2 regions of the Variovorax sp. F042 genome follow, and region 2 is predicted to be linked to the other one. Evidence: predicted binding sites of a transcription regulator. Region 2 holds the regulator's gene; the other holds the start of a gene.
The links. The regulator sigma-54, encoded in region 2, starts transcription at its own class of promoters, with help from an activator protein. The targets are predictions, from matches to a motif close to TGGCANGNAANCTGCTTT.

Region 1: ACZYSP_RS14635 (ammonium transporter) is a predicted target of sigma-54. The motif match lies at 2,211-2,228, and genes of this name have one in related genera.

What each region holds. Positions count from the first base shown of each region.
Region 1 is NZ_JBVASX010000003.1:392,645-397,055, forward strand. It holds gene ACZYSP_RS14620 (tripartite tricarboxylate transporter TctB family protein) at 1-199, shown strand, start outside; gene ACZYSP_RS14625 (tripartite tricarboxylate transporter permease) at 212-1,723, shown strand; partial or broken gene ACZYSP_RS14630 (sulfite exporter TauE/SafE family protein) at 1,788-1,892, opposite strand; gene ACZYSP_RS14635 (ammonium transporter) at 2,268-3,506, shown strand; gene ACZYSP_RS14640 (hypothetical protein) at 3,525-3,827, shown strand; gene ACZYSP_RS14645 (thiamine pyrophosphate-binding protein) at 3,863-4,411, opposite strand, start outside.
Region 2 is NZ_JBVASX010000003.1:162,915-167,325, reverse strand. It holds gene lptA (lipopolysaccharide transport periplasmic protein LptA) at 1-683, shown strand, start outside; gene lptB (LPS export ABC transporter ATP-binding protein) at 680-1,474, shown strand; gene rpoN (RNA polymerase factor sigma-54) at 1,492-3,093, shown strand; gene ACZYSP_RS13610 (phospholipase D family protein) at 3,104-4,411, shown strand, end outside.

The DNA of each region.
Region 1 (4,411 bases), 230 kb from region 2:
GCCCAGCATCGGGCTGCCGGCCATGGGGATGATCATCGCGATCTACGCGCTCACGATCATCTCGAGCATGGCGGGCGAGCACTTCAAGCTGCGCGACGTGCTGATCCTCTCGACCATCCTGGCGGCTGGCAGCTACGTGGCCTTCATCTGGGCGCTCAAGCTCCAGATCCAGGTCTGGCCCACCTTCATTTCGGGCTGAGGAGCGCACACCATGGACCTGATCCACAACCTTTCCATCGGTTTCGGCGTTGCCTTCACCTTCACCAACCTGCTGTACTGCCTGCTGGGTTGCATCCTGGGCACGCTGATCGGCGTGCTCCCGGGCATCGGCCCGGTCGCAACCATCGCGATGCTGCTGCCCGCCACGTACGCGCTGCCGCCCGTGTCGGCGCTGATCATGCTGGCCGGCATCTACTACGGCGCGCAGTACGGCGGCTCGACCACGGCCATCCTGGTTAACCTGCCGGGGGAGTCGTCCTCGGTGGTCACCTGTATCGACGGCTACCAGATGGCAAGGCAGGGCCGCGCAGGCCCGGCGCTCGCCGCGGCCGGCCTCGGCTCGTTCTTCGCGGGTTGCGTCGGCACGCTGATCCTGGCCGCCTTCGCGCCGCCGCTGACCGAGCTGGCTTTCAAGTTCGGTCCGGCCGAGTACTTCTCGCTGATGACGCTGGGCCTGATCGGCGCCGTGGTGCTGGCTTCGGGCTCGCTGCTGAAGGCAGTGGCGATGATCGTGCTCGGCCTGCTGCTGGGCATCGTGGGCACTGATGTGAACTCGGGTGTCGCGCGCTACAGCTTCGACATTCCGGAACTCACCGACGGCATCGGCTTCGTGGTGATCGCCATGGGCGTGTTCGGTTACGGCGAAATCATCGGCAACCTCTCGCAGCCCGACGACGAGCGCGAAGTGTTCACGCACAAGGTCAAGGGCCTGTGGCCCACCAAGGACGACTTCAAGCGCATGCTGCCCGCGGTGCTGCGCGGCACTGCCCTCGGCTCGGCGCTGGGCATCCTGCCCGGCGGCGGCGCGCTGCTGGCCTCGTTCGCCTCGTATGCGCTGGAGAAGAAGATCCGCATGCGCCCCGGCGAAGTGCCCTTCGGCAAGGGCAACATCCGCGGCGTGGCATCGCCCGAGTCGGCCAACAACGCCGGTGCACAGACTTCCTTCATCCCGCTGCTGACGCTGGGCATTCCGCCCAACGCGGTGATGGCGCTGATGGTGGGCGCAATGACGATCCACAACATCCAGCCCGGCCCGCAGGTCATGACCAGCAACCCCGAGCTGTTCTGGGGCCTGATCGCCTCGATGTGGATCGGCAACGCGATGCTGATCATCCTGAACCTGCCGCTGATCGGCATGTGGATCAAGCTGCTGACGGTGCCCTACAAGTTCCTGTTCCCCGCCATCGTGCTGTTCTGCGCGATCGGCGTGTACTCGACCAACAACAACACCTTCGACGTGTGGATGGTGGCGGCCTTCGGCTTCATCGGCTACCTGTTCATCAAGCTGCGCACGGAGCCTGCGCCATTGCTGCTGGGCTTCATCCTCGGGCCGATGATGGAAGAGAACCTGCGGCGCGCGCTGCTGCTGTCGCGCGGTGCGTGGAGCGTATTCGTCACCCGGCCGCTGTCGGCGGGACTGTTGGTGGCGGCTGCGCTGCTGCTGGGCATCGTGCTGCTGCCCGCAATCAAGGCCAAGCGCGAGGAAGCCTTCGTCGAGGAGTGAGCGCTCCGGTCCCTGCAAGAAGCCCCCGCTCCGGGGGCTTTTTTCATTTGGGGCCTTTGCTCGGGGTGCCCCAAATAGACGCGCTCTTGTTGGTGCCCGGCAGGGTCGCCGGCGGTGCGCCCGGAAACACGGCGAGCAGCGAGGCGCCCGTTACCACCAGCATTTCCATAGGGGGAGGACTACCCCACCCGTGGCGCTATCAAAAAAGGAGCTGAAGATGCAGGTGTATCAAGTCATGCAGGCATAAAAAAGGCGCCGACCAGCGGCGCCTTTCAAAGTCAAACACGGCATCTCGTACGGAGCCTTTGAAGCATTTTTATTGTTGCTTGGGGATTGTCTCCTCGGACCCTCGGCAGCACGAGCAGGGCCCGTTCGCGAGTGGGCAGACTTTAGGGTGCGCACCGCCTCAGTGCATTGGGAATTACCCGCTTTGCCTTACCGAGAAAGCCAGATTTGCGAACCAAAGTGTTTCTGATAGTTAACGATGTGGCACGACTTGTGCAGGCAGCACCAAGGTCCATCACTTCAAGAAGAAGAAACGGTCATGGCCCTGGCTCCGCACGCCTCCATCAACGCGGCAGACACCGCATGGATGATGACTTCGACCGCGCTGGTGCTGCTGATGACGCTGCCCGGCATCGCACTCTTCTATGCGGGCATGGTGCGCCGCAAGAACGTGCTGGCCACCATGGCGGGGGTGGTGGCGATAGCCGCGGCGGTCTCGCTGACCTGGTTCGCGGTGGGCTATTCACTGGCCTTTACCGAGGGCTGGCCCTGGCTGGGCGGCACCGGGCGCTTCTGGTTCTCGGGCTTCGAGTATCTGAAGGAGGCCGGGCAGGTTGCGGTGAGCCACGTCGCGCCGAACGTGCCTGAATCGGTCTACGCGATGTTCCAGCTGACCTTCGCGATCATCACCACCGCACTGGTGCTTGGCGCTTTTGTCGAGCGCATGCGCTTCTCGGCGATCCTGTGGTTCGCGCTGCTCTGGAGCGTGCTGGTGTATGCACCTGTCGCGCACTGGGTGTGGGAGCCGGGCGGCTGGCTCGCGCAGATGGGCGCGCTCGACTTCGCCGGCGGCTCGGTGGTGCACGTCAACGCGGGCATCGCGGGGCTGGTGTGCGCCTATGCGCTCGGGCCGCGCAAGGGCTACGGGCGCGAGGCCTTCGAGCCCTACAGCCTGGCGATGACGATGACGGGCGCGGGCCTGCTGTGGGTAGGCTGGTTCGGCTTCAATGCGGGCTCGGCGGTGGCGGCCGACGGGCGCGCGGGCCTGGCGATGCTGGTGACGCACATCGCGGCGGCGGCCGGCGCCATGAGCTGGATGCTCGGCGAATGGATCGTGCGGCGCAGGCCTTCGCTGCTGGGCCTGTGCTCGGGCCTGGTGGCGGGGCTGGTGGCCATCACGCCGGCGGCCGGCTTCGTCACGCCGCTGTCCGCGCTGGCCATCGGCGCGATCGCGGGGCTGGCCTGCTACTGGGGCGCCACCGGGCTCAAGCACCTGCTTGGCGCGGACGACTCGCTCGACGTGTTCGGCGTGCACGGCATCGGTGGCATCGTGGGCGCGCTGCTGACGGGCGTGTTCGCCGATGCGCGCATCTCGGGCGCCACGGGCGACGTGCTGACGCAGGCGATCGCCGTTGGCAGCGTGGCTATCTACAGCGCAACGGGGACGGCGGTGGTGCTGTTTCTGGTGCACATCATGGTCGGGTTGCGCGTCGATGCCGACAGCGAGGTGCTGGGCCTCGATCTTGCACAGCACAGAGAACATCTCGGGAGTAGTTGACCCACCGACGGAGGAACCATGCCATCCATGTCCGAAAGCGAACGCATCGCCCTTGCTGCCCGCCTTCACGTGGCGCTGCGGCGAAAGCATGGGCGCGTGACCGACACCGAGTGGATGGCGACCAATGCCGAGTACGCGGCCGAGATCGTGCGCATGACGCGCGCGCACGCTGCCGACACCAAGGACGAGGAGCTTTACCAGTTGGCGACACGGCTGGAGCAGGCGATGGAGCCGCTGGCTCGCGCTGCGCGGCTGGCGGCGCGGCAGCCCGATGGGACGCCGCCTACGCCGCCGCCTCGCTATGTGGGTGGGTTGCGCTGAGTCTTTTCGGGGTGCGTGCGAATGACACCGGGTGCTCAGCTTGCAGCCAGCGCTGCCTTGCGAATCGACTGCAGCGTGCTTCCCGGGGTGATCGCTTCCGGGTCCAGCAGGCAATGCAGGATGGCCGGCTTGCCGCTCTCTCTCGCTCGCGCCAGTGCGGGGCCGAACTCTTCGGTGCTCGTCACGCGCTCGCCGTGGCCGCCGAACACTTCGGCATAGCCGCGGAAGTCCGGGTTCTTCAACTGCGTGGCGCTGATGCGGCCGGGGTAGTGCTTTTCCTGGTGCATGCGGATCGTGCCGTACATGGCGTTGTCGAGCAGCACCACGATGATCGGCAGGCCGTACTGCACGGCCGTCGCGAATTCCTGGCCGTGCATCATGAAGTCGCCGTCGCCCGCGAACACGACCACTTCGCGCTGCGGCCACAGCCGCTTGGCGCCGACGCCGGCCGGCAGGCCGTAGCCCATCGAGCCGCTGGTGGGCGCAAGCTGGCTCGCGTAGGAGCGGAACGGCCAGAAGCGGTGCACCCAGGTGGCGAAGTTGCCCGCACCGTTGCAGAAGATGGTGTCGGCCGGCAGCACTTC
Region 2 (4,411 bases):
TCCTCCGTCGCATCGGCCGCCTGGCCGCCGGCGCGCTGTTGCTGGCCGGCCTTGCCTCGGGCGCACTGGCCGAAACCGCCGACCGCACCAAGCCGATGAACATCGAGTCGGACTCGATGCGCTACGACGACCTGAAGCAGACCAGCGTGTTCACCGGTAACGTGCTCGTTACGAAGGGCACGATCATCATCCGCGGCGCACGCATGGATGTACGCCAGGACCCCGAGGGCTACCAGTACGGCGTGGTCACGGCGGCACCGGGCAAGCGGGCCTACTACAAGCAGAAACGCAATGCGCCCGACGAGTGGATCGAGGGCGAGTCGGAAGTCATCGAGTACGACAGCCGCGCCGACAACGTCAAGTTCATCCGCAACGCCACCATGCGCCGCCTGCTTGGCGCTACGCCGAACGACGAGAGCCAGGGCGCGCTGATTGTCTACGACCAGAGCAACGACACCTACACGGTCAACGGTTCCACTGTGCCGCCGAACACCGCCGTCAACGCGTCCACCCCGGGCGGGCGCGTCAAGACCATCCTGACCCCCAAGGCCGCCACCGCACCGGCAGCCGGTGCCTCAGCTCCGGCCGGCGCGAAGGCGGCGCCGCCGGCGCCCACGCCCGCACCCGGCAAGGGCCTGCGCCAGAGCACCACGCTCAGTGACCAGGGAGAAACCCGCAAGTGATCGAAACCGCAGGAACGCAGGACGCCAACGGCGCACCGGGCAGCCGCCTGATCGCGCGCGGCCTGAAGAAGAGCTACGGCAGCCGCACGGTCGTGAAAGACGTCTCGCTCGACGTGCAGAAGGGCGAAGTCGTCGGGTTGCTCGGGCCGAACGGCGCGGGCAAGACCACCTCGTTCTACATGATCGTGGGGCTGGTGCGCGCCGACGCGGGCGACATCAGCATCGACGGCGAGCCCATCGCCCACATGCCGATCCATCGCCGCGCCCGCATGGGCCTGAGCTACCTGCCGCAGGAAGCCTCGATCTTCCGCAAGCTCACGGTCGAGGAAAACGTGCGCGCCGTGCTCGAGCTCCAGAGCGAGCCCGACGAGAACGGCAAGATGGCGCCGCTGTCGAAGCAGCACATGGACGAGCGCCTGGCCGAGCTGCTGGCCGACCTGCGCGTCGACCACCTGCGCGATTCGCCCGCGCTCGCGCTGTCGGGCGGCGAGCGCCGCCGCGTCGAAATTGCGCGTGCGCTGGCTACGCAGCCGCGCTTCATCCTGCTGGACGAGCCCTTCGCCGGCATCGACCCGATCGCGGTGATCGAGATCCAGCGGATCATCAGCTTCCTGAAAGAGCGCGGCATCGGCGTGCTCATCACCGACCACAACGTGCGTGAAACGCTGGGCATCTGCGATCACGCTTTCATCATCAGCGACGGGCATGTGCTGGCACAAGGCACACCCTCGGAGATCGTCGACAACGCCGAAGTACGCAGGGTGTACTTGGGCGAACACTTCCGCATGTAAGGGCGGGAGCGGTTCCCATGAAGCAAGGGCTATCCCTTCGCGTCTCGCAGCATCTGGCGTTGACGCCACAGCTGCAGCAGTCGATCAGGCTGCTTCAACTCTCCACGCTCGAACTGAGCCAGGAGGTGGAGCAGATGCTCGACGAGAACCCGTTCCTCGAGCGCACGGCTGAAGAAGCGGCGCGCGAGGAATTCGGGCTCGACACGGCCGATGCCCCGGTGCCGCGCGACGACGGCGGCGATAGCGGCGACGGCGAAAGCGACTTCGCTTCGCCCGCCGCCAGCGCGTCCACTGCTTCCACCGAAACCAGCACCACCACCACGGCCGACACCGACGGCCCCGCTGCCGAGATCACCGAGCGCGAGCCCGACTGGGAAGGCGACGGCACCGTCGACATGGCGCCCGACGACAGCGAATGGGGCAGCGATGCGCCCGCGCGCCAGAACAACCTCGGCGACGACGAACGTGCCGACGCCACCGAACTCGCGCGCAGCCAGGAGTCGCTGCAGTCCTTCCTGCACCGCCAGGCCCTGAGCCTGCGCCTGAACGAGAACGACAGCGCCGCGCTGCGCTTTCTCATCGAATCGCTCAACGACGACGGCTACCTGGAAGACTCGCTGCCCGCACTGGCCTCGGGCCTGGCCGGCGACGACAACGACCAGTTCGACGACCTCGTGCATCACTTTCAGGTGGCGCTCGGCCTGCTGCAAAGCCTGGAACCCGCCGGCGTCGGCGCTCGCGACCTCGGCGAATGCCTGGGCATCCAGCTGCGTGCCCTGGCCCGCGAGGACGAGACCGACGAGGAAGAGCTGGTCCGCAAGACCGCCATCGCCATCTGCAAGCAGCCAATGGAGCTGCTCGCGCGCCGCGACTTCAAGCGCCTGGCCACGCTCACCCGCAGCAACGAGGAGCTGGTGCGCTCGGCGCTGCAGATCATCGCGCGGCTCGAGCCCAAGCCGGGTCGGCGCTTCGTCGACGTCGAGCGCAACATCGTCATTCCCGACGTGATCGTCACCAAGACGGGCCGCGGCACCAATGTGAAGTTCCGCGTCATGCTGAACCCCGAGGTGATGCCGCGCCTGCGCGTGCACGACATCTATGCCGGCGCACTCAAGTCGCACAAGGGCGAAGGCAGCCAGGCGCTGTCGCAGCGGCTGCAGGAGGCGCGCTGGTTCATCAAGAACATCCAGCAGCGCTTCGACACCATCCTGCGCGTGAGCAACGCCATCGTCGAGCGGCAGAAGAGCTACTTCGTGCACGGCGAACTCGCGATGCGCCCGCTGGTGCTGCGCGAGATCGCCGACGAACTGGGCCTGCACGAATCGACCATCTCGCGCGTGACCACCGCCAAGTACATGGCCACGCCCTTCGGCACGGTCGAGCTCAAGTACTTCTTCGGCTCGGCGCTGGGCACCGAAACCGGCGGCAATGCGTCGAGCACCGCGGTGCGCGCGCTGATCAAGCAGTTCGTCAGCTCCGAGAGCATCAAGAAGCCGCTGTCGGACAGCCAGATCTCCGAGATGCTGAAAGAGCAGGGCATCGAGTGCGCGCGCCGCACCGTGGCCAAGTACCGCGAGGCGCTGCGCATCGCGCCCGCCAACCTGCGCAAGGCCCTGTAGAAAGCCACCGATGACCCGTCGCCTGCCGTCGCTTTCGCGTTGTGGGCATTGGGTTTTCGTCATGGCTGCGGTCTTGCTGTTCGCAGGCTGCGCCACATTGCCCGACGAGGCGCCGCGCCCGCCCACCAAGGCCATGGCCGTGTCAGCCGACACCGCGCTCGGCAAGATCGCGCTGGCCTCCCAGCCCGACCCCGACCTGAGCGGCTTTCGCCTCATGCCCGGCGGCGACTTCGCCTTCGACACCCGTATCCAGCTGGCCCGCCGCGCGCAGCTCACGCTCGACGTGCAGTACTACCAGATCGAGAACGACGAGACCGGCCGCTACCTGATGCGCACCCTGCGCGACGCCGCCCAGCGCGGCGTGCGCGTGCGGCTGCTGATGGACGACCTCTACACCTCCGGCGAAGACGAGCTGCTGCTCGGCCTGGCCGCCACGCCCAACGTGGAGCTGCGCCTGTTCAACCCGTTCCCGGCCGGGCGCGGCAGCCTGCTGAAGCGCTTCAGCGCGTCGCTCTTCGACTTCAGCCGCGTCAACCGCCGCATGCACAACAAGCTGTTCATTGCCGACGGCGCGATGGCGGTGGCGGGCGGGCGCAACATCGGCAACCAGTATTTCAGGCGCACGGCGGGGGAGAACTTCCTCGACCTCGACACCTTCGTCACCGGCGCGCTGATCCCGCGGCTGGGCAGCCTGTTCGACCAGTACTGGAACAGCATCTACGTGCGGCCGATCCAGTCGGTGGTGGCCAGCGACCTGTCGCGCGAGGAGCTGCAGAAGCGCTTCGACGTCGCCACCGGCCTCGACACCACGCCACCACCGCCGCCGCCCGCGCCCAACGACCTGCTTGGCTACAGCCCGATGGCGGAAGACCTGAACGCCGGCAAGCTCGGACTGATCTGGGCCACCGCAGAGGCCTACGCCGATTCGCCCGAGCGCGTGATCGGCAAGACCACGTCCTACGGCGGCGTGCCGCTGCTGGACGTCGACAGCGTGCGCTACAACGTGGTCGAGCAGATGCGCCGTGCGCGCTCCGAGGTGACCATCGTCTCGCCCTACCTCATTCCGGGCGCCTCGGGGCTGGAGGTGATGCGCGAGATCCGCGGCCGCAACGTGAAGATCAGCGTCGTCACCAATTCGCTGGCCGCCACCGACGAGCCGCTGGTGCACACCGCCTACCGCCGCTACCGGCCCGACATGCTCAAGCTCGGCGCCGACCTCTACGAACTGAGCTCCACGCGCACCCGGCGCAGCGTGCGGCTCGGCCTGTTCGGCACCTCGGTAGGCAGGCTGCATGCCAAGTCGGCGGTGATCGACCGG